DNA from 2 places in the Thalassospira sp. UBA848 genome. Region 2 is predicted to be linked to the other one. Evidence: predicted binding sites of a transcription regulator. Region 2 holds the regulator's gene; the other holds the start of a gene.
What was found. The regulator HrcA, encoded in region 2, represses chaperone genes, less so after heat shock. The targets are predictions, from matches to a motif close to GTTAGCACTCNCCNNNGGNGAGTGCTAAC.
Positions count from the first base shown of each region.

Region 1: a site for HrcA is predicted at 8,477-8,505, ahead of groES (co-chaperone GroES). Genes of this name have one in related genera too.

Region 1 covers NZ_DBGS01000080.1:39,392-55,285, forward strand. The annotation lists gene glmS (glutamine--fructose-6-phosphate transaminase (isomerizing)) at 1-1,167, shown strand, start outside; gene rfbB (dTDP-glucose 4,6-dehydratase) at 1,376-2,446, shown strand; gene rfbD (dTDP-4-dehydrorhamnose reductase) at 2,439-3,350, shown strand; gene rfbA (glucose-1-phosphate thymidylyltransferase RfbA) at 3,343-4,224, shown strand; gene rfbC (dTDP-4-dehydrorhamnose 3,5-epimerase) at 4,231-4,788, opposite strand; gene B2R48_RS11430 (hypothetical protein) at 4,874-5,452, opposite strand; gene B2R48_RS11435 (hypothetical protein) at 5,692-6,537, opposite strand; gene B2R48_RS11440 (hypothetical protein) at 6,509-8,026, shown strand; gene groES (co-chaperone GroES) at 8,570-8,857, shown strand; gene groL (chaperonin GroEL) at 8,920-10,578, shown strand; gene B2R48_RS11455 (GGDEF domain-containing protein) at 10,676-12,547, opposite strand; gene dctP (TRAP transporter substrate-binding protein DctP) at 12,550-13,542, opposite strand; gene B2R48_RS11465 (NADH:flavin oxidoreductase/NADH oxidase) at 13,706-14,800, opposite strand; gene B2R48_RS11470 (Hsp20/alpha crystallin family protein) at 15,100-15,591, shown strand; gene B2R48_RS11475 (hypothetical protein) at 15,737-15,894, shown strand, end outside.
Region 2 covers NZ_DBGS01000064.1:19,701-33,847, forward strand. The annotation lists gene B2R48_RS08665 (DUF6538 domain-containing protein) at 121-1,740, opposite strand; tRNA gene B2R48_RS08670 (tRNA-Leu) at 1,851-1,937, opposite strand; gene hemW (radical SAM family heme chaperone HemW) at 2,108-3,301, opposite strand; gene rdgB (RdgB/HAM1 family non-canonical purine NTP pyrophosphatase) at 3,409-4,008, opposite strand; gene rph (ribonuclease PH) at 4,084-4,800, opposite strand; gene hrcA (heat-inducible transcriptional repressor HrcA) at 5,072-6,130, shown strand; gene grpE (nucleotide exchange factor GrpE) at 6,182-6,823, shown strand; gene cobB (Sir2 family NAD+-dependent deacetylase) at 6,956-7,702, shown strand; gene B2R48_RS08705 (ArsR/SmtB family transcription factor) at 7,711-8,391, opposite strand; gene B2R48_RS08710 (NIPSNAP family protein) at 8,482-8,823, shown strand; gene B2R48_RS08715 (antibiotic biosynthesis monooxygenase family protein) at 8,820-9,167, shown strand; gene B2R48_RS08720 (DMT family transporter) at 9,191-10,153, opposite strand; gene B2R48_RS08725 (LysR family transcriptional regulator) at 10,404-11,342, shown strand; gene B2R48_RS08730 (glycosyltransferase) at 11,434-12,297, shown strand; gene ppa (inorganic diphosphatase) at 12,461-12,985, shown strand; gene B2R48_RS08740 (O-acetyl-ADP-ribose deacetylase) at 13,159-13,698, shown strand; gene B2R48_RS08745 (L,D-transpeptidase family protein) at 13,713-14,147, shown strand, end outside.

The DNA of each region.
Region 1 (15,894 bases), on a different contig from region 2:
CAGGTTCGCGATGAAAATGACGAAGACGTCATCCGCGAAACCAAGCTTTCGGCCGTGTCGGGCGCGATGATGGGCAAGGGCAACTACAATCACTTCATGCAGAAGGAAATCTTCGAACAGCCTGCTGTGATTGGCGATACGCTGCATGCGTTTATCAATCCGGCGACCCAGACGATCAAACTGCCGGACATGCCGTTTTCCTTTGCCGATGCAACGCGTTTGACGATTGTCGCCTGCGGCACGTCCTATTACGCCGGGCTGGTGGCAAAACACTGGATCGAACGTTATGCCGGTCTGGGGGTGGATGTCGACGTCGCATCCGAGTTCCGCTATCGCTGCCCGCCACTGCCGAAAGGCGGCGTCGCCCTGTTCATTTCGCAGTCGGGCGAGACGCTTGATACCCTGGCCGCCCTTCGGTATGCGAAATCCAAGGGCCAGAAGATCGTATCCATCGTCAATGTGCCCGAAAGTACGATTGCGCGCGAAAGTGACGTGGTCCTTTTGACCTATGCCGGGCCTGAAATCGGGGTGGCCTCGACCAAGGCCTTTACGACACAGCTCACGGTTCTCGCCTGCCTTGCCGTGACCATCGGCCGTGAAAACGGAACCCTTGCCAAGGATGAAGAAGCCGCCATCGTCAGTGCGCTGACCGAAGTGCCAAAACACGCTGCCGAAGTCCTGCATCATGACGAGGCACTTAAACAGCTTGCCCTTGACGTCGCTGACGCGCGCGATGTGCTTTATCTCGGTCGTGGTCTTGGTTACCCGATCGCGATGGAAGGGGCGCTTAAGCTCAAGGAAATTTCCTATATCCACGCTGAAGGCTATGCCGCCGGTGAAATGAAGCATGGCCCGATTGCCCTGATTGATCAGTCGGTTCCGATCATCGTCATTGCCCCGTCCGATGAGCTGTTTGAAAAAACTGCCTCAAACATGCAGGAAGCTGCCGCACGTGGCGGTCGTGTGATCTTTATCTCGGACGCGCCGGGGCTTGCCAAACTGGGTGATATGGCATCGGCCACGATCGAACTGCCCAAGGTCGCCGACTTCGTCGCACCGATCCTGTACACCATCCCGGTACAGATGCTGGCCTATCACGTTGCCGTACACAAAGGCACCGACGTTGATCAGCCCCGCAACCTCGCCAAATCGGTGACGGTGGAATAAGCACAAATCAGTTCAGACAAACTGCGAAGGCCGGGTGCAGATGCATCCGGCCTTTTTTATTTGCGATCTAGGGCCCATAGCATGAATAACGCGCCCAAATACCACTTCTTCGCAATAAGTTAACCGAAGGTTCGACAGTATTGGCCGGGCAATGTAATCTCAATTGGACGACGTTGTTCGACGCCATTTACTTTTCGATGAGAGCAGAATGAAAGTTATCGTGACCGGCGGTGCAGGGTTTATCGGATCTGCTGTTTGTCGGCTTATGACCGGGTTGAAGGGCTATGAGGTCCTCAATATCGACAAGCTGACATATGCTGGCGATCTGAGAACGCTGGCATCAATTTCGTCGCGAGATAATTATCATTTTGCCCATCAGGATATCTGTAACCGGGACGCCATCGTTAAACTGTTTGATGAATTTCAGCCAGATGCCGTGATGCATTTGGCAGCTGAAAGCCACGTTGATCGCTCTATCGATGGGCCGGGTGATTTCATTCAGACCAATGTGGTGGGTACATTTACACTACTCGAAGTCGCGCGCGGGTATTTCGATCAGCTGCCGACGCACAAACGATCAAATTTCCGGTTCCACCACATTTCTACAGATGAGGTTTACGGATCTTTGGGAAGCGAAGGGTTGTTTACTGAAGAAACTGCTTATGCGCCGACGTCGCCATACTCCGCGAGCAAGGCCAGTTCCGATCACCTTGTTTTGGCATGGTACCATACCTACGGGCTGCCCGTCGTGATCAGCAATTGCTCCAACAATTACGGGCCATTCCAGTTCCCGGAAAAACTCATTCCGCTGATGTCGCTCAACCTGCTGCATGGCAAGAATCTTCCCGTTTACGGAGAGGGTTTGAACACGCGCGACTGGCTGCATGTTGAAGATCATGCCGAGGCCTTGGTCAAGATCCTGACTGAAGGTCGTGTTGGCGAGAAATACAATGTCGGTGGGTGCAATGAGCTGACCAATATCGACGTCGTCAAAAAGATTTTCGATACGGTGCACGAGATCGTGCCAGACATCTCGTTTGAGAGCTTCGATGACGCGGTGACATATGTAAAAGACCGTCCGGGGCATGATTGGCGCTATGCCATTGATCCAACCAAAATGCAGACCGAATTGGGGTGGACGCCGAAATATGATTTCGAGACTGGCCTGAGGCAAACCGTCGAATGGTACGTGAACAATAGCGCATGGTGGGAGCCGATTTTGAAAACCAAATATGCAGGCGAACGGCTCGGTAGCACCAAGGGGCAAACCGATGCCTAGAATACTGGTGTTTGGAAAAACCGGTCAGCTGGCCAGTTGCCTTGCCATGTGCGGGAATGAGTTTCCAAATGCCGAGCTGGTTTTTGTCGGGCGGGATCAATGTGATCTTGAGGATGTCCACCAGATAGCCCCCCTTATTGACCGTGTGCAACCGGATGTCGTGATCAACGCTGCGGCATACACCGCAGTTGACTTGGCCGAGGAACAGGCAGATGTCGCATTCAAGGTCAATCGCGATGCTGTGCGCGCGATGGCAGAGACGCTCGCCAAACGCGCCGTCCCGCTGATCCATGTTTCCACGGACTATGTTTTCGATGGGCAGGGATCAACGCCATATACCGAGCAAGACCCGGTCTCGCCGTTGGGCGTTTATGGTGCCAGCAAGTTCGCGGGTGAGGATGCGGTCAGAGAGACACTGGACAAGCATCTGATTATTCGCACGTCTTGGGTTTTCAGTCAGTTTGGGAAAAACTTCGTCAAGACGATGCTCAATCTTATGGAGCAGAGAGACGAAATTCGTGTCGTCAATGACCAGACCGGATGTCCGACCAGTGCGCATGACCTGGCGGGGGCAATTCTCAAGCTTTCCAGATTGGTGCTTGCGAAGGATTTCGACAAGTTCGGCACTTATCACTTGTCCTCCGGTCAGTCGCAAACATGGTTTGAGTTTGCCAATCGGATCCAGAAGGTGGCTTCGCATGTCTGGGGTGACGATTGGAAAGGCAAGGACTGTCGCATTACGCCAGTTCCGTCTTCGGAATATCCGACCGTTGCGAAGCGTCCCGGCTATTCCGTTATGTCGAGCCAGCGCTTTGTCGGTTCATTTGGGATACAGTTGCCAACAGTCGAAGAAAGCTTGAGCGCGGTAATCGAGAATCTTCGAAGGGAGAAATCAGATGCGTAAGGGGATCATACTGGCAGGCGGCACCGGATCGCGTTTGCATCCATCGACGCTCGTTGTGTCCAAGCAGCTTCAGCCTGTCTACGACAAGCCGATGATTTATTATCCGCTGACCACCCTGATGCTTGCCGGGATCAAGGATATTCTGATTATCAGCACACCGCGAGACGTGCCACTGTTTAAGGACCTGCTTGGTGATGGTTCCAAGTGGGGCATCAATCTTGAATACGCTGTTCAACCGGAGCCACGCGGTCTTGCAGATGCCTTTATTGTCGGCGCAGACTTTATTGGCGAAGATCCCTGCTGCCTGATTCTGGGTGACAATATCTACTTTGGTCACAACCTGACGGATCTTTTGAGAAGCGCTATGGATCAACGAGAAGGCGCCACCGTGTTTGCCTATTATGTTCAGGACCCTGAACGGTATGGTGTGGTCGAGTTCGACCGTAATGGCGTTGCACTGGATATTGAGGAAAAGCCGGAACACCCCAAATCGAATTTTGCCGTTACCGGACTTTATTTTTACGACTCAACCGTTGTGGACATAGCCAAATCAATCAAGCCGTCAAAGCGCGGTGAGCTTGAGATTACGGATGTGAACAAGGCTTATCTCGAACGTGGCAGCCTAAGGGTCGAAAGAATGGGACGTGGCTATGCGTGGCTGGACACCGGAACGCATGCCGCGATGCTTGATGCCGCGAATTTCGTGCGAACCGTTGAAAGTCGTCAAAGTCTTAAGATTGCCTGCCCCGAGGAAATCGCCCTTCGAACAGGCCTGATTTCGGTCGAACAGTTTGAAACTCTTACGAATGAATTTGGCGCAAGCTCTTACAAGGCGTATCTGCAGACAGTTCTTAGGACCTATGACCTTTTGTGATCTCGACTAAAACGCCGGGTTCTCGCGATAGCTTGCGAAACTCATCGCTGTTGCGTCTTTCTCTGAGACGATGACCTCGGCTTCGCTGAAGGGCCAGTCAATTGCGAGTTCTGGGTCATTCCACTTGATCGCGCGTTCGCTTTGTGGTGCGTAGGGTGCCGATACCTTGTAATTGACTTCGGTATCTGGCTCTAACGTGACAAAGCCGTGCGCGAAACCTGCGGGGACGAACATCTGGTTCCAGTCCGCTGCACTTACCTCGGCCGATACCCATTTCCCGAAGGTTTCAGAGTCTGTCCGGATATCAACAGCAATATCAAGAATGCGTCCCCTGGGGACCCTGATCAGTTTATGTTGGGCATAAGGGGGGCACTGAAAGTGTAATCCCCTAAGAACGCCGACACTTTGCGACAGCGAATGATTGTCCTGCACAAACTGATGATCGATGCCTGCCTTGGCAAAGGCTTCCATATTATATGTTTCCGAGAAAAAGCCCCGTTCATCGCCAAACTTCTTTGGGAAGATCATCTTGATGTCTGGGATTTCCAGGGATTCAATTTGCATCGGTGCCGCCTTGCGCAGGTTAAGCAATTTCATTCAGCTAATGGATAGCAGATGATACAGCTTATTGCATTTGCGTATTCACGGCTCAAGGTCGTTGCATTGATCTATTGTGCCCAAACGGGTCATGTTTGAATATATAATCAGAAAACCGTTTCATGAACAGTTCGTATTCCGCGCCCAGGAAATGATAAAGCGGGTCGATGACGATCGTGCTTTTGCGTTCGGGGGCGGATCCATGGAAATCGCCGTTTTCGATGGCGGCGATGACGTTGGTGTCGGCTGCCAGAAACTGTGAAATGACACCCTTGTTATAGTGATCGATAAGGTCACTCATATGGCGATGACCGCTTTTGGGCAGCCCGGTGCGCGACAGATAGTCTTCCTGCCAGGCAATCCCCATTAGGAATCCGACCGGATTGTCCGATTGATCTTCCGATCCCGGTTTTACCCAAAGACTTTGGGATACCTCGAACAAAGGATGTTCGGATCGAATATGGGTTCTGGTGTAGTGGCTTGCCGCCAGAGGGGTTCGGAAAATCTCACCGTCGATATTTCCTTTGTTGAAGGCAACATAACTACGCCGAGATGGAAGTTTGACCAGTGTCACACGGCATCCGAGCTTGGCATATATATCAAGCAGAACTTTTGCCGTCTGTTGCGTCATCTCGTTGTTTGCGGCCATCCCCAGACGTTTCGGGCATGCATCCGTTGACTCTGTTCCCTGAACTGTCTGAGACATCGCGACAGGCAACAGCAGCATCAACATTAGGACTTTGCATAAGGATTTTCCGAGCATTTGACGGACTTCTGTATCTCGAACCGTTATTTTAGATAGATTGCATGTGGGGCCTTTCCTGTCTCCGGACAATAGGCCAGCATCGAGAGCCAGATAGCTTTGAATTCTTACATCATGCCGTTTTTTGCAAACGGTTGGTGCTCGGAAAGATAGTTAGAAAACCGCTCCATGAAGGGGGCGAATTCCGCTGCAAGGAAATGATAGAGCGGGCCGTCTTCAAGCAGTTCAATTCTGACCGGGATCCTGTCCTTGGCAAAGGTGCCTTCGGTAATCATCAGGTCAATCGTACTATCCTCGGCAAGGAAGCGATCAAAGGTGCCTGAATTGTAATGCTGAATAATATCGTCAACGTCGTTATGGCCGCTTTTGCGGAGCATGTTTTTGTTCAGGTAGTCTTCCTGCCATGCAATGCCAATCGTGTAGCCGATTGTGTCATCAGAATGCAGTTTGCTGCCAGGCATCCCCCAAAGACTGCTGGTTACTGCGATTAACGGGATATCTGATCGAACATATGGTTTGGTGTAATGTGCCGCGCCAACAGGAAGTCTGAAGAGCTCGCCATCAATGCGACCATTATTGAATGCGACAAAACCTCTGCGTCCGGGAAGATCGATCAACTCAATCGGGCAGCCTAAATCTTCGTATATCCCGCTTAAGATGGTGGCGATATAATTTGATAGCCTGTCATTAATCACAATGCCCAATCGTTTCGGGCATTCATCCTTGGGTTGTGCATAAGAGAAGCTTGGCAGCAAAAGCGCGAAGCCAAGTGCCAGAATCTGAATAATGCGTGTGCCGGATGTCATCAGACTTGCTATTTCGTGTATGAATACAAAAACTTGTCTTCTCAATAGATTTGCGGTTTTACCATAATTGACAAGACTAACGGTGTGAAATTTTTGACCTGAAACAAGGGGCGGATCAATGCCGGATACGATGATAGCACGATGCACGCATTGGCGCCTCAGACAGGGTTTTGTTTTTTGCGCATTATTGCTGCTTGTCGGGTGCGCGACAGCTCAACAAACCCCCGATGACATCGCTACGCTGTCTTGTATTGAAAAGCTGCAGCTTTCCGATACTCAGGTGATTGGCAGCGACGTTCGAAATGCTTCTGTTGCAATGGTCGAAGAGTACCCATTTCTTCGGGCCAATCGAAACTCTGTTTTGATGGGGCAGCAGGTCGGGGCAGCGTTGGATCAAGATGACGAAGTATTGGCAAGTGAGCTGTTTGCTGATTGGGTGACGCAGATGCGTGTACTTGATCGAACTGCACGCGCCAGTGAAATGCGCAATTTGTCAGTCAAACCGGTTGTCACTGTTTCGGAGCAAGAGGCCTGTGCAAACAGCTTGGCGGGAGCCTTGCAGATGGACGATTTTGCACAACTGCGCGATGCTGTGTTCGTCCCCGATGACTATCTTGATTTCCAACGGGTTTCCGGTTTGTATCCCCTGACGGCTTTTCCCGCTTATTTCGGTTATGAAGCTTGGAAGAGGGATAATCTTCAAACTTTTACGATGTCAGAGGACGACCTTCAGGAGTCCGGGGATTGGTTGATCTATGCGCCTTCTGGCGCCGGGGCCAAACCCGCGAACATCAAGGCTGTAAACATCAGCCAAGATAAATTTGGACGTTTGCTGCCCACGGTCTCTGAATTGGAAGCATTGGCGCAACAATACGCACCAAAACTTCGCATTGATACGAGAAGTGATAGTGACCTGATTGGTTTGCCCGCGCTTCAAAGCCGGGATGCGCGATCAGAGGTCGATCTATCAACGCCAGTCATGTTTTATCGGTTGTCGCATACCTATTTCGGGGGAGAATGGGTGCCCCAGATTGTTTATTCGGTGTGGTTTCCTGAGCGCCCCAAAGTCGGTTTCCTTGATATCCTTGCAGGTCATCTGGACGCGCTGATCTGGCGGGTCACACTAAACCGGGACGGAGCGCCGATCATGGCCGACAGTATCCATGGCTGCGGTTGTTACCATATGTTCTTCCCGACGAACGGCGTGCAGCGCCTCCATGCACCGGAAGACGACGACATCCGGGAAACGGCTGAAACCCCCGCAGGGTTCCTTGACTCGGAAACCCTGGCGCGACCTGTTCTTTGGATCGATGACACAAGTCATTATCTGCTTGCTGTTACGCAAGCTGACACGCAAGGAGAGTGGCCCTCCGCAATCCCCGTCGTGCTGCAACCCGAGCAGGATCTGACGAGTCTCCCGCTTGCGGATGGAACAGGATATGCTAGCCTTTACGACAAAGACGGCTTCATCCCCGGCACAGATCGGTTGGAGCGTTTTATCCTTTGGCCGATGGGGATTGAACGACCCGGCGCAATGCGCCAGTGGGGGCGTCACGCAACGGCCTTTGTCGGACGGCGTCACTTTGATGATCCTGTGATGTTGGGGCGCTATTTCGGTTTCCCAGCGCCTGATTAACCCGGCATAATGACGCTGCAACCAAAGGCCAGGATTCTGCCGTGACATTCCCCGATGCCATCAAGTCAGGTTTTCAAACTACGTCGTCTTTCAGGGAGGGTGTCGCGCGATCTGCCTTCTGGTAATGGCAGTTGTTGGTACTTGTCGGCGGGCTTGTTGCTGTCCTGTTTGACCGCTTTTTGTTTGCCATGTCGGGCGGTGGATTTATTGGTGCGGCCTTCCGAGGCGAAGCAGCATTCCAATCCAATCTGAACTTTCACAGGGCGTGGCACATCGTCAGTGGCACGAGAAAGGTTGCATCGGGTCATTGGAAATGTTTTGATCCCGCGACATCAAAAAGCACGCAGTTTCATACTGCGCTGCAATGACGCGAGAACGGCAAAAATCGTGACATTTCCGCGTCTTTTTACATCTCCCTATTGACTTTGGACAGGTACTCCAATAAATGCTGTTAGCACTCGCCGGGGGTGAGTGCTAATACGGGCTCATCCCGGTTAGTCTTAGTTATTAACGAGCCTTAGCTTAAACACGGAGTTGTCTAAAATGAAGTTCCGTCCGCTGCATGATCGAGTGCTGGTACGTCGTGTCGAATCCGACACCAAAACTGCCGGTGGCATCATTATTCCGGATACCGCCAAAGAAAAACCGCAGGAAGGCGAAGTCGTCGCTGTTGGTTCTGGCGTTCGCAAAGACGATGGCTCGGTTGTAGCCCTCGACGTCAAAGCAGGTGACAAAGTCCTGTTTGGCAAATGGTCGGGCACCGAAGTCAAGGTTGACGGCGAAGAGCTGTTGATCATGAAAGAATCCGACATCATGGGCATCATGGAATAAGTCAGCCCTTTGGGTGACTTAAAATTCCACGTTCATCCGTCTCATAGAGAGGAAAGAATATTATGGCTGCTAAAGACGTAAAATTTTCCACCGATGCACGCGCTAAAATGCTGCGTGGCGTCGACATCCTGGCAGACGCTGTCAAGGTAACGCTTGGCCCGAAAGGCCGTAACGTTGTTATCGAAAAATCGTTCGGCGCACCGCGCGTAACCAAGGACGGTGTTTCGGTCGCCAAAGAAATCGAACTGACCGACAAGTTCGAAAACATGGGCGCACAGATGGTTCGCGAAGTCGCGTCGAAAACCGCCGATCTGGCTGGTGACGGCACCACGACCGCAACCGTTCTGGCACAGGCCATCGTTCGTGAAGGCAACAAGTCTGTTGCTGCCGGCATGAACCCGATGGACCTTAAGCGCGGTATCGACCTTGCGACCAACAAAGTGATCGAATCGATTTCGAGCCGTGCACGTAAAGTTGCTGGCCGTGACGAAATCGCACAGGTTGGTAACATCTCGGCTAACGGTGACCGTGAAGTCGGCGACATGATCGCTGAAGCCATGGAAAAAGTTGGCAACGAAGGTGTTATCACCGTTGAGGAAGCAAAAGGCCTGCACACCGAACTCGACGTTGTCGAAGGCATGCAGTTCGACCGTGGTTACCTGTCTCCGTACTTCGTAACCAACCCGGAGAAAATGGTCGCAGAAATGGATGCTCCGTACATCCTGCTGTTCGACAAGAAAATCTCCTCGCTTCAGCCGATCCTTCCGCTGCTTGAGTCGGTCGTTCAGTCCGGCAAGCCGCTTCTGATCATTGCTGAAGACATCGAAGGCGAAGCACTGGCAACCCTGGTTGTCAACAAGCTGCGCGGTGGTCTGAAAATCGCTGCTGTTAAAGCACCGGGCTTCGGCGACCGTCGTAAAGCGATGCTCGAAGACATCGCCATCCTTACCGGTGGTCAGGTTGTCTCCGAAGATCTCGGCATCAAGCTGGAAAGCGTTACGCTTGACATGCTCGGTACCGCGAAATCGGTTACCATCACCAAAGAAGAAACCACCATCGTTGATGGTGCTGGTGAGAAAGCACAGATCGAAGCTCGCGTTGGCCAGATCCGTGCCCAGATCGAAGAAACCACCTCTGACTACGATCGTGAAAAACTGCAGGAACGTCTTGCGAAACTCGCAGGCGGCGTTGCAGTGATCAAAATCGGTGGCGCTTCGGAAGTCGAAGTGAAAGAACGTAAAGACCGCGTCGACGATGCCCTGCACGCAACCCGCGCTGCTGTTGAAGAAGGCATTGTTGCTGGTGGTGGTACGGCTCTGCTGTACTCGGTTCACGCGCTCGAAGGTCTCGAAGGTGAAAACCACGACCAGACCATCGGTGTTGACATCGTTCGCCGTGCTCTGCAGGCACCGGTTCGCCAGATCGCCCAGAACGCGGGTGTTGACGGTGCGGTTGTCGCAGGCAAGCTGCTTGAGCAGGACGACGTTGAATACGGTTATGACGCTCAGAAGGGCGAATACACCAACCTCGTCAAAGCTGGCATCATCGACCCGGCCAAAGTTGTTCGTACTGCCCTGCAGGACGCAGCATCGGTCGCAGGTCTGCTGATCACCACCGAATGCATGATCGCCGAGAAGCCGGAAGACAAATCGGCAGCCGGTGGCGCGCCTGACATGGGCGGCATGGGTGGTATGGGCGGCATGGGTGGCATGGGCTTCTAAGCCTTACCAACCAACCGACCAAGCACTACGAGAAGGGCTCCGCAATTGCGGAGCCCTTTTTGTTTCGGGTATTAATTTGACTAAATGTGTTTCGCGCTTATGCAAGGCAGCTTTGATTGCGGCCGCTTTCCTTGGCCTGATACAGCGCATGGTCAGCACGCCTGAGCACGTCTTCGGGCATTTCGCCGCCTTGATAACAGGCAATGCCGGCACTGATCGTCACCGGGATTTCTAATTCGCCGACTGTGGTTGTCGATTTTTCGATCCGTTCGCGGATACGTTCGGCGACAAAGCGGGCGGCTTTGCCATCCGTATCGGGAAGGAGAACAACAAATTCCTCACCCCCCAGTCGGAAGAACAATTTTTCCTCTTCAAAGCGCAGGGTGTTGTACGCCGTTCTGGTCACGTGCTGCAGAACCAGGTCACCGGTACTGTGCCCATAGCTGTCGTTGACATGCTTGAAGTGGTCGATATCGAGCATCACCAGCGAATACGGTTCCCCGCCACGACTGGTTTTGGCATGAATGCGTGCGATGCGGTCTTCAAAGGCCGTTCGGTTAAGAAGGCCTGTGAGCGGATCGTGAAACGCTTCGAATTCCAGGTTCAGGTTGCGCAGTTTCTGACGGTGAATGTTCTTGAGCAAACCGATCACCCGGACCGGCTTGTTAAAACGGTCACGTTCGGTCACCGAGCAGGTGTGCGAAAACCATTCCCAGGCATCGCTTTTGCCAATCTGGATCCGGGCGTCGACTTCGAACGACGGCGTGAGGCCGTCGAGATGTGCGTTCAGTGCCAAATTGAAGGCATGACGATCATCTGAATGAATGCGTTGACGCAAGTTATCCACGTCGATTTGTTTGTCGTCCTTGTCAATATCAAGCAACCGATAGAAGCTATCCGAGAAATAGCCGCGTTTCTCGGCAATGTTCCAATCCCAAAGGCCCTGGCCTGCGGTATCGAGTGCGAACTGCAAGCGTTGATCAAGGGCGCGGCGTCTTCGTTCGCTGTTGCGTTTTGCCTGCCGGTCAAGCCAGATGCGAAGAAGCAGGACTCCCGAAACCGCGACAATAATGATCGAGGCAATGATCGCGTTGCGGCGGGTCGAATGATAGGCCTCAAAAAAGCGGTTGGTTGAGATCTGCAGATATACCGTAAGGGGCAGGTCGGGCAGATTGGCGTGTGCCAGCACGATATTATCGCTGATTTGTGCCACTTCGGCATGCAGGGTTTCATTGCCGTCGTCGGGGTGCCAGTATTCGGTTTCTTCCGCTGCTTCCAGCCAGTCAGTCACTGTATCGGCCAGTGCATACTGGTTCGTCAGGATGTTGCCGCTGTTTGCCCCCGCGACGCGAATTTTTGCCTCTGTCAGGAATTTCTCAAGTGGGGTGTTCTCATAGGGGCTGCCAACCGTCACCAGAATGATGATAACGCCGGCAAAGCTGCCATCGTCACGCCAGATGCCACGTTCGGTCGCAATTTCATCGGCTTTAAGGCCCAGTTCCCCGGACTGCAAAAAGGCTGGTTCAACCCATGCATCCCGGTGACGTGACAGGATGGCATCGGTATCAAGCATCTGTTCCGCGATGTTTTGGAAGGTGAAGCTTTCGGAAACTTCGCCGGTTTCAAGGATATGAATGAAACCGGTGATATCGCTGTCATTCTGAACAATTGCTGTCATTTGCTTTTTAAGCGGGACGGGCATCGTATCGGTGTCTGAAAGCCTGCGTGTTGCGATCAGCGCGATATTGTCCGCCTTGGTCAGGATCGCCGACAGGCTATCGGCATAGGTCGATATGCCGAACGCGGCGGTATCAAGTGCCTTTTGCGACGCAATGAGATGTTCCTTAACCGTTTGATTGGCAAGCATGAACAGAACGCCCAGCAGCAACCCGATTGACAGAAAGATGCTGAGGAACTCTTCGCCGAGAATCTGGCGCCATTCATGATGTTTACGACGGGCAGGAGACACGATCAGTCGCCCCCGTGCTGTGCAAGGATTTCAAGCATCTTGTTTGAAATGCCGATTTCGCGGGCCATTTCGTCCTGACGACTTGCCAGACTGCGCCGAACAGACTCACGTTCCTGATTGCTGGGAGCGGTGATTTTAATGCCGTGTTCACGCAACAGTGCCATTGAGGATTCCTGATGGCTTACGGCGCGTTCTCTGCCATCCGAAATCATATCTTCCCAGCTGTCGGTAAGGACCTTGCGCTGGGGTTCGGACAGGCGTCTCCAGATGTCGCCGGAAATCAGCGGTACATAGAACGGATAGTAGGAATGGCTAAGGAACGCATGCGTCAGGCCATGTTCCCACAAGGACGCGCTGACGACCGTGCTGCTGGTGGTCAGCAAACCGTCAATCTCGCCGCGATCAAGTGCATCGGGAACATTGGGCCAGGGGATCAGCACCGGTTCCGCGCCAAGGGCAGCAAGGCGCAGTGCATTTGCATCCCCGCCCGCATAACGGATGCGAAGGCCCTTAAGGTCGTCAAAGCGGCGAATGACCTTTTTGCGGGTGAAAATGTGCGCTGGGCCAAGGTCAAGCCACTTGCCGATCACCTTGACATTCAATTGCGTTTCGAGGGAATCCTCAAGCGCCTCTCCGACCGGGCCATCAACAAGTTTGCGAACATCTTGCGCTTCAAGCCCCATGAAGTCTGGCAACAATAGCGCATTCAGATCGCTGCTATACTGGCCCAGATGCCAGATACCCGGCGCTGCAATCGCGACACGGGTGCTTGAAACGGCTTCGGCGACTTCACGGTCGCTAAATGCCCGGGCTGAATGGACGACGTCAAAATGATGTTCGGGAATTTCCGCGTTCAGTGCGGCCGCATATCTCTGCAGAACCTGCGTTTGAAAGTGAGAGGGTGTGTTTTCGGTCGATATCTGGATGTCTGCTGCGAACGCGGGCATCGCCATAAGGACAAGAACCGCTAGCGTCGTAAGGATGGTTCCGGGCATTGAAGGTAACTCGCCATGCATCGCAGGGCCGGGATATGGCCCTGCTGATTTAGAATCGTTCTTTAATGGCGCGAAACTATCTGTGGCGTAGGAGGGCTGCCTTGATGCAAGTCAACAAACCTATGCTTTGGGTTAGTTTTATGCTCTAAAAGTAGAGGTTCCTTCAGCCGAAAAGCTTTTTCAGGTTCCGGGGCTGGCAGCGCAGGTATTGCGGGGCAGCCTTGACTTCTGCGCCCAGCGTTGCGGCGGCATGCCATGGCCAGCGCGGATCATACAGAATGCCGCGGGCAAGCGCGATGGCATCAGCCTGGCCGGTAAATGTAATGGCTTCGGCTTGTTCTGCTTCGGTGATCAGGCCAACGGCAATGGTTGTCAGGTTGGTTTCGGATTTGATCCGAGCCGCAAACGGCACCTGATAGTTCGGGCCAAGCGCGATTTTCTGATCGATATGCAACCCGCCGGAGGACACATCAATAAAGTCACATCCGCGCGCATCAAGCAGTTTGGCAAGTTGAACGCTTTGATCAATGTCCCAGCCATCTTCAACCCAGTCGGTTGCAGAAATGCGAATACCAACTGGATAGCTGTTCCCAACTGCCGCACGAATGGCGTCATAGATTTCCAGAACAAGTCGGGTCCGGTTTTCAAAAGAACCGCCATATTCGTCTTCACGCTTGTTGGCGTGTGGCGACAGGAACTGGTGCAACAAATAGCCATGTGCGGCGTGGATTTCGATGGCCTCAAATCCAAGACGAACAGAGCGTTTTGCACTTTCGACAAAGGCCGAAACGATTTCTGCGATGCGTGGTTTTGAAAGTGCCTCGGGAATCGGGTCGCCGTCCCTGAACGGGACAGCCGATGGCGCGACGATTTGCCAGCCGTTGGGATGACCGGGATCAATCGCAGCGCCACCATCCCATGGCTTCTCGCAGGATGCTTTGCGCCCCGCATGCGCAAGCTGGATGGCAACCGGCATATCGGAATGACTGCGCACAGCAGAAAGGGTTTCGGCAAGCGCGGCTTCTGTTTCATCATCCCATAGACCGACATCGCCATAGGTAATGCGGCCTTCGGGTTCGACGGCTGTGGCTTCTATGATCAGAAGTCCGGCACCGGACTGCGCCAGATTGCCAAGGTGCATCGCATGCCATGGGGATGTTTTGCCATCTTGGGCCGAATACTGGCACATCGGGGCGATAATGATCCGGTTATCAAGTTCAAGTGACCCCAGTGTCAGGGGAGTGAAAAGTGTGCTCATCGAAGGGTTCCTTGGATTTGGGAAGTGGGCAATGCCCGACTGTCTATGCGCCGAGGCTACCGTGCAGTGCGCAAGTGCGCCAGTCGGAAGCCTGATTATTTCAACAGGTGGAATGACTTGTTTGGCGGTCTGCAAAAAGTGCGAAAAAATTCAAAAAAATGCATTGGGACACTTGCGGAAATTTTTGCCCGATCTATCTCAAGGTTGGAACGGGGCATGGTGCCCCGATGCGCGCCAAGGTTGCAGCCTGGTCTGGACTGATGGCGCAAGATTGCTCGTCTGTAATGGAGGGTACTATCATGACTGGTCTTCAGACTCTTAATGGATCCCGTCGGCTGGCTTCGACCCCGACATATGGTGATCCTTTCACCCTTATTTCCCGTGATGTCGATCGTATGATTGGTTCGATTTTTGGTGGCCGCTCTGCGGCACCGACCGAGGGCACCGAACCGGCCCAAACGTGGCTGAGCCCGCAGATCGACATCTATGACGGCGAAGATCACTTTGAACTGTCCGCCGAACTTCCCGGCGTGGAGCAGGACGATGTCGATGTCGAAGTCCTCGACGGCGTTCTGACCATCACCGGTGAAAAGAAATTCACCCGTGAAAGCAAGGATGGCGCCCATGTTGTCGAACGCAGCTTTGGCAGCTTCAAGCGGTCATTCCGCCTGAATGATACCATTGACGCGGACAACATTACCGCATCCTTCAAAAACGGTGTTCTGGTACTGACTCTCCCCAAAGTAGCAGAACAGAAGCCTGAGCCGCGCAAGATTGCGGTCTCTGGCTAAGAACTTTCTCTCCTCCCTGAGAAAGCTTGTCCCCTGATAGACTGACGGGCGGTTTTACCGCCCGTCTTTTTTTATGTGGTTCTCACATGTTTGGTCACACGGCGTCTTTGAAGAGTTCATCTTTAAAGGCAACAGGAGAACCACGATGAGTAGCGCACTGGCACAGCTGGCAAACGATTATGCCGCCGCATACAAGGCAGATATGGCGTCTTTCAGGACAAAGGACCAAGCCGATAAGATTTGCGCAATCGCTGAGCGTGTCGCTCAAAGCTGTTCAGATTTGCAAACAGGCGCCAAATCTGT
Region 2 (14,147 bases):
ACAGGAAGGCAACAATGATACCTCTCAACATTACTTCACGACAGGTACCGAGCTGATATTTGAATCCACCCATGCAGCTACCCCAGAACCCCAAGAATCTCTTGGTTCGGCTCGGGGTATTCAGACCTGATAACGAGGTATCTTGCAGATTTCCCGATAAAGCCCGGCGGGGTCACCATATTCCCGCTCATCGACCCCCGCACCTGTATGACCTGTGATCATCCGACGCAGTTCCTGAGACATACCGTATTCACGCGCCATCGTAACAAAACGATGCCGCCACCCGTGATTAGGCTTTACATTCGGGTCTGTAATCACCTGCCGTGCAAATTCCCGTAATCTGTTCTTTGCAGAATTCCACGACCCCCTGATCTCACCTTTGGCATTTGGCTTAAGGAACAAATAGCCGTCGTCCTGAGACCGCACAAAGTCAATGAACCCGGTCTCGACAAGGTGGGGGTGTATCGGGACCTCTCGGTATTCGCCATCCTTCACAGTTACTGTCCCATCAGGCGTTATGAAGATCGCGAAATGTTTGCCATGGTCGATCAGATCAGACTTGCGTAACTGAACAATCTCACCCACCCGCGCCCCTGTATAAGCGCAGACCCAAGGCACCCATCGCTTTGCATTGAGAAGCTTTTGCGTCTCATTTGGCTGTGTCCGTGAATAGTTCAGGGAATGACGCAACAAAGCAACGGCCTCAGCTTCGGTAAAGCCTTTGGGCCTACTACGTTTGACCTTGGGCAGAGCAACAGTCACCCCCTTGGCAGGGTTATCTGCGATCAGGTGCTGACTTACACCCCAGTTAAAGACGGACTTCAAACCTGCCAACTCAGAATCCTTGATTGTCCGTGCTGAGATCGGCTTTCCGGTTCGGGGGTTTACATCTGAAAGTCGTTTGTCCTTGTAGCCAACAACATCACGAGGCGTTACCTTGGTTGCGTCATCATGTCCAAGGTAGTCGATAAAGTATCGAACGGCTTTGCTGTAACTCTCGTATGTACTTACGGAGCGACCACCATCTCGGCCAGCTTCTTTCCACCAGCCCTCCAAAAGCTGGGTGATGGTAACTTGGGGCGCGGCCTTTGTCTCAGGAGCCTTACGGTCTTCCCAGTCTGGAAAACGAGATTCGTAACTGTCAGGTGTATAATCACCAAAGCTGTGACGTTGCAGTTTTTCTGCTGCAAGATCCATCGCAACAGCAACCTGCTCCAGTAGCTTTGCGCGGCTATCGTCATCGACAACGAGCCCACGCTTGGATAATGCAACGTCCGCAAATGCACCAAAGCGATCTTCTAGGCTTTTTCTGGTCTTAGAGGGACTAGGGATCATCAGTTGGGCCACGCCAAACTCACCACGCAGGGCAGCTTTGTCATCAGCTTTTACCCTTCCCCATAACGATGGGGAACCCGGATCGTCTTCAAGTGCGCCTACCCAAGCCCGGTATATTTCACCGGCAAGCGCAACAGCCTGTTTCATCGTCAGCTTTTCAGGCCCGTTCCGAATCGACTGCCAAACCCCTTCGAGATAAGCAGCAATCTGTGCCTGTCTGATTTTGGCTTCATGAGGATCACGAGTGCCAAGGGACACCTTAACGACCGATGCAGATTCACCAACCGTGCGGATGACAATTTTGTCGCCTATAGGAATCGAAAGTTTTGTACCGGAAATCTTCGGACGTATGTCAGCCGGGATACGCTGAACAAAGTACAGGATGCTTGAATCTTTACGCCGCATCGGACGGACCAACCGGAAAAGCATTGTTCCCCACCATTGTGTACCAGTTTGGTGAGGAATAACCATTTGTTTTCGGGAGGTTCCCGGTATCTCTAGGATACGCGGGAGAATGGTGCCCAGGAGAAGACTCGAACTTCCACGACCTAATGGCCACTGGCACCTGAAGCCAGCGCGTCTACCAATTCCGCCACCTGGGCATAGGGGCTTGTGGTATTTGTTCGGGCGGTGTCCGCCGGAACGGGGCGGAATATACGCGGTCAGGCTTAAGTGTCAACCAACTTTTTGATGGTTTGGTGAAACTTCCTGCGCCCGATTGCGTACCCCCGCCAATTGTGCGGTTTTTCGTGGTGTTTTGCGGGTTTCGGGCTTACACCGCGTGGTCGAACAAATAGGCCAGAACACCGTTCAAACGGTTCCTGCCTTGATCGGTGGCGCGCAGTCCTGACGAATCACAGATCAGATCACCGGACTCGATCAGGGTTTCCAACCGGTCGCCTGCCAGAACATCACGCGGTCCCTTGCCGATAATGCGCTTAAAGCGTTCCGTCGGGATGGTTTCATTCAGCCTGAGGCCCATCATCACCATTTCAAGCAGGCGTTCATCAGCCTCAAGCGCGGTTTCTTCTTGCGTGCCATGACCATGCTTTTCCACCCGGTCCAGCCAGATATCCGGCGCACGGTGACGCCTAACCGCCATCGGCGTGGTAGTGCCATTCGCCCCGACCACCGCTTCGCGGCCATGTGCGCCGGGGCCAATGCCGAGATAATCGCCATAGCGCCAGTAAACCAGGTTATGGCGGCTTTCCTGCCCCGGTTTGGCGTGGTTGGACACCTCGTAACAGCGATAACCGGCCCGTTCGGTTTCTTCCTGGGTGATTTCGTAAAGTTCGGTCGCAAGGTCTTCGTCCGGCACGACCAGGTCACCGCGCTGATGCAGGGTATAGAACTGTGTGCCCGGCTCGATGGTCAGCTGATAGAGCGAAATATGCCCATTGGCGATGCCAAGCCCTTCGCGCAGTTCCGCCCGCCAGACCTCGGGATCGTGTTCCGGGCGTGCATAGATCAGATCAAACGAAAAGCGATCAAAGACCGAGGTCGCCACATCCAGCGCACGCATGGCTTCCTCGGCACTGTGCAGGCGACCAAGGAATTTCAGGTCACGGTCATTAAGCGCCTGAATGCCAATCGATACCCGGTTGATTCCGTTGGCGGCAAAGGCCGAAAAACGGTCAATCTCGACCGTGCCCGGATTGGCTTCCAGCGTGATTTCCAGATCATCCGTCACCGGCCAGAAAGATTTGATGTCCTCGATCAAGGCCCCGGCGGTTTGCGGGTCCATCAGGGATGGTGTGCCCCCGCCAAAGAAGACAGATCCCACCGTCCGCCCCGGATGGCGGGCCGCACCATGGGCAAGCTCGGCCCGAAGTGCGGTGCGCCAGCGCGCGTGATCAACACTGTTCGCGACATGGCTGTTGAAATCGCAATACGGGCATTTCGACAGGCAGAACGGCCAGTGGATATAGATGCCAAACGGCACGGTTTCACTTGAGGCTGCGGACACGCGGGACTCTTTTCAAACGCGGAAATGTTGGCCAATAAATTAACACGCACCGCCGATGATGACATCCGCGATGCGTGCATGGGTTTAATGCGGGGAAATGCCCCGGATCAGTCTTCGAAGCAGGCCTTGACCAGCTGGGCAAAGGCATCGGCCCGGTGGCTCATTTCATGCTTTTTCGCCGGATCCATTTCGCCAAAGGTTTCCTCGAAACCATTTGGCTGGAAAATCGGGTCATAGCCAAAGCCGTGAGCCCCGCGTTTTGGCCAGACGATTTCGCCTTCAACCCGGCCTTCGAAATTCTCGACATGCCCGTCCGGCCAGGCCAGCGACAAGGCACAAATAAACGACGCACGACGATCCGGATGGTTGCCAATGCCGTTCTGGACCTTTTCCATCGCCATGTCGAAATCCTTGTCCGGCCCGGCCCAGCGCGCGGAATAAATCCCCGGTGCGCCATCAAGGGCCGAAACCGCCAAACCACTGTCATCGGCAAGGGCCGGAAGATTGGCGCCATTGGCCGCAGCGGTTGATTTCAGTTGCGCATTGCCAATGAAGGTTTTTTCGGTTTCTTCGGGTTCGGGAAGATCAAGTTCACCGGCCGAGAACACCTCTATCCCGAACGGGGCAAGCAGTTCGGCGATTTCCTTGATCTTGCCTTTGTTGTGGCTGGCGATGACGAGTTTTTTTTCCGTGAAACGACGGGCCATGGTCTTGCCTGAAATACGATATCCAACAGATGAGAGAAGCGGCAGGCGGGTGCCTGCCATTGAAATTACTCTGCCCTAAAGGCCAAGGGCCTCACGCTGTTTGGCGAACAATTCCTTGCAGCCTTTTTCGGCCAGCGCGAACATCTGGTCATAGGACGCGCGATCAAACGGAACGTCTTCGGCGGTTGCCTGTACCTCGACGATGCCGCCATTGCCCGCCAGCACAAAGTTGGCGTCAGCCCCGGCATTGCTGTCTTCGGCGTAATCAAGGTCAAGTACCGCTTCACCGTTATAAATCCCGCACGAAATGGCAGCAACAGGCTGGGTCAGCGGGATTTCCTTGATCAGGCCAAGGCGACGCACGCCCTGAAACGCCAGATGGGCAGCAACATACGCGCCCGTGATCGATGCGGTACGTGTACCGCCATCGGCCTGAATGACATCACAATCAAGGCGCATCTGCATTTCGCCCATCGCCTTCATGTCGGCAACCGCACGGATCGAACGACCGATCAGACGCTGGATTTCCTGGGTACGGCCAGACTGGCCACCGCGCGCAGCTTCGCGGTTCATGCGGCTATCGGTTGCGCGTGGCAGCATGCCGTATTCCGCAGTGATCCATCCCTTGCCGGAATTGCGCATCCAGCCCGGCACCTTGTCTTCGACCGTGGCGGTACAGATCACATGCGTGTCGCCGAATTTGATCAGGCAGGAGCCTTCGGCATATTTGGAAATGCCGGTTTCAATCGTCACATCGCGAAGCTGATCGGGGGTACGGCCGGAAGGGCGCATAAGATGGAACCTCTTGGTTGTTTTGGCGGTGTTCGCAGATCGGAACACCGCAAATTTGTCCTGTGAAATTTGGCCCAAAGTAAGATGTGACCTGGCAAACGTCCAGCAGTTTCCCCGCATGTTTTTATTCGTTCTGGTGCAATGCAGACAAACCAACACCTTGAGGCAATTTCGCAAGTCCGGCGTTGTATTCGGTCGTGCAATTGACGCAATGCGTTTGCCTGACTAAATTCTGTTCAGTTTCACGACAATAGGGCCCGAAGCAAACCAGATGGCGCATTTTGACGATACATTGCTGGGCGACATGAATGCGCGGTCACGTGAAGTGTTCCGCCAGATTGTCGATGCCTATGTCGAAACCGGCGAACCGATCGGCTCGCGGTCCATTGCGCGGCGCATGTCGGAAAACCTCTCGGCTGCGACCATTCGCAATGTCATGTCCGATCTTGAGGAGATGGGTCTTCTGGTCGCACCGCACATTTCGGCCGGTCGCCTGCCCAGTGAAAAGGGCCTGCGTCTTTTTGTGAATGCATTGATGGAGGTCGGCGACCTTCCCAATGCCGAACGCGACCAGCTGACGAAAAACTGCGAACAGGCGGGTTATTCGCTTGATCAGATGCTGGGCGAAGCAACCACGATGTTGTCGGGCCTGTCGCGCTGTGCCGGACTGGTGGTCGCACCCAAGACCGATGGCATTCGCTTAAAACAGATCGAATTTGTCGCCCTGTCACCCGGCAAGGTTCTGGCCGTTCTGGTCTCGGAAAACGGCAATGTGGAAAACCGAATCCTTGATGTTCCGGCGGATTTGCCCGCCTCGGCATTGACAGAAGCAGCAAATTATCTAAATACCCGGTTGGCTGGAAAGACGCTTGATGATGCGCGCCTTCTGATTACCCAGGAGCGTGATCGCCTCAAACAAGAGCTTGATGATCTTTCCGCCAATCTGATTGATGCGGGCCTGGCAACATGGGCTGGCGGGGTCAAGGGATCGTCCCTGATTGTGAAGGGGCAATCCCAGTTGCTGGAAAATATCGATACGATTGAACAGCTTGAGACCGTCCGCCGTTTGTTCAACGTGCTTGAAGCCCGCGATCAGATGATTGAATTGCTCGATGTGACAACGGATGCCCAGGGCGTTCAGATTTTCATCGGGTCGGAGAACAAACTGTTCGGCGGATCGGGTCTTTCGATGGTGATTTCGCCCTATCAGAATGCTGAAGGCAGCATTGTGGGTGCAATCGGGGTTGTCGGACCGACCCGGATCAATTATGCCCGGATCATTCCGCTGGTCGATTACACCGCCAAGCTGGTCGGTCGACTGATTGGATAAATCGCGGCGCTGCGTGTCAGGCCGCATAACGTGAAAGTAGCAAGGTTAGCCATGTCGGAAACCGCAAAGAACACTCCGGAAGATCTGCACGACGTCAATGCAGAGGAAACCGCTTCTGAAGAGGTCGCAGCAGAGGCGACCGAAGAAGTACTCGAAGATGCCGCCCTCCAGGACCCGGTCGAGGCGCTTGAAGCCGAAGTCGCGGAACTCAAAGACCGTCTGCTGCGTCAGGCCGCCGAGGTGGAAAACACCCGCCGCCGCGCGAAAAAGGACGTCGAGGATGCCGGCAACTACGCCATCACCAAATTTGCCCGCGACCTTCTGGATGTCAGCGACAACCTGCGTCGCGCCCTTGATGCAGCGGGTGACACGTCCGATGCCGATCCGGCAATGAAAACGCTGGTCGATGGTGTCGAGATGACCGAACAGGCCCTGCAAAAGGCGCTTGAAAAGAACGGCATCGAAAAGCTCGAACCGCTTGGCGAAAAGCTTGATCCGAACAAACATCAGGCCGTGTTTGAACTGCCGCATCCGGAATATCCGGACGGCCATGTCGCGCAGGTCATGCAGGCCGGTTACGTGCTCAAGGGGCGCTTGCTGCGTCCGGCCATGGTTGGTGTCACCAAAAACCCGGCCGGTGAAAAACCAAGCCAGGACGATACCCCGGGCGGCAATGTCGATACCTCTGCCTGATCGGCAGAAAAATCCCAGATAAACCGGTTAAAGCGGATCGGTTTCGCATTCACCCCTGCCAGACAGACTTGGCGGGGGTGTTTTGTTTGCATTAGGCTACCGCTACCCGACACCAGAACAGGACCGCACTCCATGCCGCTTAGCCCCAACCTGATCGACATCCTGCGCGATGAAAACGCCCCGATTGTCATCCTTACGGGGGCGGGCATTTCCAAGGAAAGCGGGTTGCATACTTTCCGCGACGCGGACGGTATCTGGGCGAAATACGATATTTCCGAGGTCGCAACCCCCGAGGCCTTCATTGCCAATCCCGATCTGGTGCATCATTTCTATAATGACCGCCGGGCTGGCTTGCATGACCCAGCGGTTCAACCCAATGCCGCCCATCTGGCCCTGGCACGGCTGGAGTCCGAATGGCCAGGTGATGTGTTGCTGGTGACGCAAAACATTGACGATCTGCATGGCCGGGCCGGGTCAAAAAACCTGATCCACATGCATGGTGAACTTCTGAAAATCCGCTGTAATCACTGTGATCTTCTCACCGATTGGCCGGGCGACCTTGCCAAGGAAACGCCATGTCCAGCATGCAGCAAAACCGGTGGATTGCGCCCCCATGTCGTGTGGTTTGGCGAAATGCCCCTTGAGATGGAACGCATTTATGCCGCCCTTGGCGCGTGCGGGCTTTTTATCTCCATCGGGACATCGGGCAATGTCTATCCGGCAGCCGGGTTTGTGCAAGTCGCCCATGAAGAAGCCGGTGCCGAAACGGTCGAGCTCAATCTCGAACCCAGTTCGGGTGCCACCAGTTTTGATCACAGCACCTATGGCCCCGCCACCGAACTTGTCCCGGCCTTCGTTGCCGCCCTGCTCGGTGATTGATAGCTGGTCTAGGGGTTTATCAAGTCACGAAATGATTTCTCGCCGGTATCACTGAATCGCACGATCCGCGACTCCGGTACCCGCCGGGCCCAGCCAAGGTCATAAAACCGGTCCAGCAGGGCCGCCCCAAATGACCCCGCCAGATGCGATTGCCGGGCACTCCAATCCAGACATTCCCGGCACAACGGCCGACGCTTGGCGCGCAAGCCATCCAGATCGATGCCAAACATGGTGGCAAAATCTATCCCGGCCGGGGTCAGGGCAACCCCATTCACATCGCTTGCAATCAGCTTGCGTTTGGCAAGGCCATCAAACAGCGCAACCCCCATATCCCCGGCCAGATGGTCATAACAAACGCGTGCCTTGCGCAGTTCCGGGTCCTTGGGCCCGGTACGCACGCGGTTATGCCCGACCCGGTTGGCAATCCCCATCAGGAGTTCCAATGCCTCGACAATATCGGGGCCCGAAAGCGTGAAATAACGATGCCGCCCCTGTTTGCGCGGCACAACGATCTGCCCGCTCTCAAGCTTTGCCAGATGCGAGCTGGCGGTTTGTGGCGTTACACCGGCTTCTTGCGCAAGCTCGGCCGCGGTCAATGCCCGGCCACTCATGAGGGCTGTCAGCATGTTTGCGCGCGCCGGATCGCCAAGCAATGCGGCCACGCGGGCGATATCGGGTCCTTCTTTCATAGTTCGATGCTAATCGAAGCATTGATGCGCAGCAATCGGGATAATGGGCCGCGTCACCCAACAAGACCCCTCTCCTGAAAGGACGCTGTCATGATCACCTGTTTCATTCGCTATGAAATCGACCCGTACAAAAAAGACGCCTTTATCGAATATGCCCGCAACTGGGGGCAGGCCATTCCGCGCTGCGGGGCCGACCTTGTCGGCTATTTCGCCCCGCATGAAGGTTCGGTCTCGACCGCTTATGGTATCTATCATCTGCCCGATCTGGCATCCTATGAAGCCTATCGTGCGCGGCTAAAGGATGATCCGCTGGGACGGGAAAACTATGAATTTTCCCAGCGCGAAACGTTTATCCTGCGCGAAGAACGCCAGTTTCTGAAAATTGCCTCGACACCACACGCTGGCCCGCATATGGAGTTGATCAAACCATGATTGCCGTCATTTTCGAAGTCACACCGCGCGAAGGGCACTATGACGATTACCTTGCGATTGCCGGCGATCTCAAACCCGTGCTTGAAACCATGGATGGCTTTATCTCGATCGAGCGATTTCAAAGCCTGACCAATCCGGGCAAGGTTTTATCGCTGTCTTTCTGGCGCGATGAGGATGCAATTGCCGCGTGGCGCAATCTGGGCGAGCACCGCACAGCCCAGATCAAGGGACGGCACAAGATTTTTGAAGATTACCGTTTGCGGGTGGCTGGCGTGATCCGGGATTACGGCCTTCATGACCGTGATCAGGCCCCGGATGATTCCCGCGCACAACATGATCGCTGATTTATAACGTCGGTCATCGGGGCTCAGGCTTTTGCCGGTTTCGGGGATGCTTCTTCATCCCCGATTTCGCTACTCTCGGCAAATTCGGCAAATTCTTCTTCCACAGCATCCTCGACCGCTTTGGCACCGCCCTTGTAATCAAGCAGCATCACGGCAAGCACCACGATGCCTGCCCCGATAAAGATGAACGGCACCGGCAGCATGTCAAAGAAGATCAAATCCATCGCCACCGAAAACGGAAGGGCGGTGTATGCCGCAGGCGACACCACACTGGCATCGGCCACACGCACGGCACGCAGCACCATGTAATTGGTCAGCATGGCAAAGAAGCCAGCACCCGATGAATAAAGCCAGTCGGCCAGTGACGCCGGATACCAGGTGATCATGGCAATCGGCACCCAAATCGCAACCGCGATGATCTGTGGCCAGAACAGCATGGAAAAATTGGTCTCTGTACGGGTCAGCACCTTGGCAAACAAAGTCTGGGCTGAAAAACAGAACGCCCCGATCAGGGCCGCGGCGACACCAAGCGGCACACCAAAGCCATCCATGCGCGGCACACACATCACCCACACGCCAACAAGCCCCAGAAGGGTTGCGATGATTTTGCGCGGGGTCAGTTTCTCGCCCAGAATCACCACCGCCAACATCACGGTTAGCAAGGCTTCGATAAACAGATAGGCATTGACCTCGGCGATGCTCATCTGGCGGAGCGCAAAGAACACAAAGAAAAGTGACCCGTACCATAAAACGCCGCGCGCAATATGCGCCATCGGGCGGCGCGTACGGATCTGGCGCGTGCCGATAAACCTGACGATGATCAGGAACACCGTGACCGTGGTCAGGGCGCGCATCGCCAGAATTTGCGATGTCGGTACATCATGGGAAACAAGCTTGGCACAGACATCAACAAAAACGCCCGATGCCATGGCAGCCGTCATCCACAGAACGCCGCGGAAATTTCCGCTCAGGTGCGTTGCGGTCATGGTCAATCCCGGTTTTGAAAAAGAAGTACTGGGGTTTCCGGCCGTCAGGGAGTGACGGGCTTACGTGGTGGCGCAAGGGGACATCAAAGAAACATGGCCGGAAACCCTGTATGGCAATGATATTGCCTGCTTGTTTGGAAAAATACGAATGAAGCTTTTTCAGCCATTGTTGAGATTTTTTTGGCCCAATTTCGCGTAAGGCCTGATAGACAGAATAAAAGCCTTTAATACCGCCTGGATGGAAACCCCGATGCGCAGAAAGCTCCCCCCATTGCGCGCCCTTGTCGCCTTCGAAGCCACCGCACGCCATCAAAGCGTTAAAGGGGCCGCCGAAGAATTGCATGTCACGCAAAGTGCCATCAGCCATCAGCTCCGCCAGCTTGAGGAAAATCTTGGCGTGGTGCTGTTTACCCGCAAGGGTCGGGGATTGAGCCTGACCAAATCGGCAAAGCTTCTTCTGCCGCGCCTGACAGAGGCACTTGACGGGATTGCCGATATTACCGGCGAAGTCGGCCCGGACAAGGGCAAGGCCATCCGCATTGGCGCCCTGGCCACCCCGGCACTGACCGTGCTGCTCTACGAGCTTGATAACCTGCGCGACCGGTTGCCCGCCGATATCCCTGTTCAGTTTCGCAAGATCGAATTTGATGACGGGCTTGATCCGCTTGAGATTGATCTTGCCCTTCAGATCGCGCCAAAGGACCTGCCCGGCCCGGAAGACTGGATTACGGAACTTCTGACACCCGAAGTCTACACCGCCTTTGCCGCCCCGGAATGGCTGGCAAAGCGCGGCTATGATGCCAGCAATGTTGATGTCGGCAACCTTGGCCCGCGCGATATCCTGTTGATTGACAGTGACAGCGAACAATTTTCCCAGATCGAACAATGGTTCAAGGATGCCAACTTTTCGCTGACCGATTGCTGGACCTTCAGCCACCATATCTGGGCACTTGAAGCTGCACGCGCCGGTCAGGGCATTGTTGCCAGCACCGATGTCGTTGCGCGCAACTATGTCGAACGCGGTGAACTGGTCGCGCTCAACTTCCCGGATTTCATTTCACACTGGTGGTATCGCCTACTGATCCGCCCGGCCCGCGAAAAAGACCCGATCGTGATCGAAGCCGCCAACTGGATCCGCGAACTGATCAACCCGAAAACCGCATCGCTTGCGCGCAAAAAGGTGATGTAACGCCATTGTCGTTGTCCTTGGACGCCCGAAAGGTTAGGGTTTGGGCACAACAAAAGCAGCCTTTGCCAAAGAATGGGGTTATGTGGGGAAGATGACATCCTTGGTGTCGGTCGTGGTCACGACGTATAACTGGCCGGAAGCACTTTCCATGGTGCTGAAATCTCTTGCCGATCAAAAAGATCGCAATTTCGAGATCGTCATCGCCGATGATGGATCGGGCGATGAAACCGCAAAGGTCATCAAGGATTTTGCCGCCACAAGCGCGATCCCGGTCAAACATTACTGGCATGAAGACAGTGGCTTTCGCGTGGCCAAGGCGCGCAATGGCGCGATCGGCTTGTGCGCAGGTGATCTGGTTGTCTTTATTGACGGTGACTGCTGCGTGATGCCTGACTTCATCACGCGCCACCGCAAGGCCGCGACCGAGGGCTGTCTGGTCTCAGGCAAACGCGTCTTCCTTAAGGAACGGCTGACCAAAACCCTTTTGGCGCGCAGATGGGCTTTTCACAAATGGCCGCGCCCGCTGCTGTTCCTGATTGCCCTTGCCGGGTTCGCCAATCGACCGTTTCAATTCATTCGCCTGCCCCATAATGGCCCCTGGCTTTGGGAACATGAAAATTGCTGGGAAAAGGCGCAAACCTGCAATCTTGCCGTCTTTAAATCCGACATCGACCGCGTTCAGGGCTTTGACGAAAGCTACGAAGGCCACGGCTTGGAAGACTCTGACTTTGTTCTACGGTTGTTGCGCTCCGGTCTCAAACGCAAGAATGTAGAATACTGTTCACCCGTTCTGCATCTCTTCCACAAGCGTTCCGACCCCAAGCGCCATGTACAGGATTCCAAGAACCCTAGCCATTTCAAAAATCTTCTGGCTGATACAGAACGCTTCCTGCCTCTGACCGCAGTCAAGACACCCTCGGCGACGCAGAAAGCCGAACGCGAAGCGGCCGAATAACCTTTCGACCAAGGATGCATCTAGACCCCCTTGGAAGCAGCCGCGTTTCGCGATAAAAGGTCGGCATCATTTTCCTTCGGGTGCATCTGTGCATCTTCGAAACTTATATCAGCCGCCCTGTTGATCGGGGCATGCGTTCAAAAAGCGAAAGGGATTTTCCCAGATGGATCTCAGCAAGATTGCCGTTGGCAAGGATGTTCCGTGGGACGTAAACGTCGTCATCGAAATTCCGCAGGGCGGACCGGTCAAATACGAAGTAGACAAGGACTCGGGTGCTGTCTTTGTTGACCGTTTCCTGCACACCTCGATGTACTATCCGGTCAATTATGGCTTCATCCCCAACACGCTGGGCGAAGATGGTGACCCGGTTGATGCCATGGTCATGTTCCGCGAGCCGGTCGTTGCCGGTTCCGTCATCCGCGCGCGTCCGATCGGTGTTCTGATCATGGAAGACGAAGCCGGTCAGGACGAAAAACTGATCTGCGTTCCGCACGACAAGATTGATCCGTACTACACCGACATCAAATCCCACGAAGATCTGCCGCAGATCCTGCGTGACCAGATTCAGCACTTCTTCGAGCGTTACAAGGATCTCGAAAAAGGCAAATGGGTCAAAGTCACCGGTTGGGAAGGCGCAGAAGCTGCTGCCAAACTAATCGAAGAAGGTGTGACCCGCCTCGGGAAATAACCCGGCGCAGATCCCGTCTTCGGACCGGTTACCGATTTCACGCACAACGCCCCGTTAAATGTGACGGGGCGTTGTTTTTTTGACTTATCGGTCGCGTAACAATACTTTGGTGCAGGGGGTCTACCCTTACAGGGTGGAAAAGACGGCAAAGTTCACGTTTCAGGATATTATTCGTGACCGGCGATACAGACACCGACAAGACCCGCACCATCAAAATCATCTCTGGCGACATCACCACGCTTGACGTGGATGCCATCGTCAATGCCGCGAACGAGGCCCTTTTGCCGGGCGGCGGCGTTTGCGGTGCCATCCATCGTGCGGCGGGGCCGGAACTGGCACATGCCTGTCGCCCGCTTGCCCCCTGCCCGACTGGCCACGCCCGGATCACACCGGGATTCGGATTAAAGGCAAAACACGTCATCCACACGGTCGGGCCGGTCTGGCACGGCGGCAATCAGGGTGAGGCCGATTTGCTGGCAAGCTGTTATCGCAATTCAATCTTGCTGGCCCTTGAGAACAAACTGGCATCTGTCGCGTTTCCTGCCATATCCACAGGCATATTCGGGTATCCGGAAGACCAGGCCGCCAAAATTGCCGTATCAACGATTCGTGACCTGACTGGCGAAGTGCCCCGAATGCCACAAATTTACCTTTGTTGTTTTTCACCATCGGCGCGTCAGCTCCTTGAGACCGCCTGCAACCAATTCAGATAAGGTCCGCGAACAGAATGCAAAGCGACGCTGTTGCACAGTCTTCATCCCAAACACTTGAACTGTCCGCCTCGGCTGACGGGTTCTTGCGTGTGGGCGATCACAGTTTTCGCTGTGCCCTTGGCGTCAACGGCGTCACTGATGCCGACAGCAAAACCGAAGGCGATGGCAAAACGCCCGCCGGTCGCTGGCAGCTGCGCTATGTCATGTATCGTGCTGATCGCAGGCCCTGCCCGCGTACCAGGCTTCCGGTCACCACCATCTCCTTCTGGGACGGCTGGTGTGATGACCCAAAGCATCCGGACTATAACTGCCCGGTCCGCCTGCCCTTTGACGCCAGCCATGAAAAGCTGTTTCGCGACGATGACCTGTACAACATCATCGTCGTTCTTGGTCATAATGATGACCCGCCCGTCCCCGGAATGGGGTCGGCGATCTTCATGCATATCGCC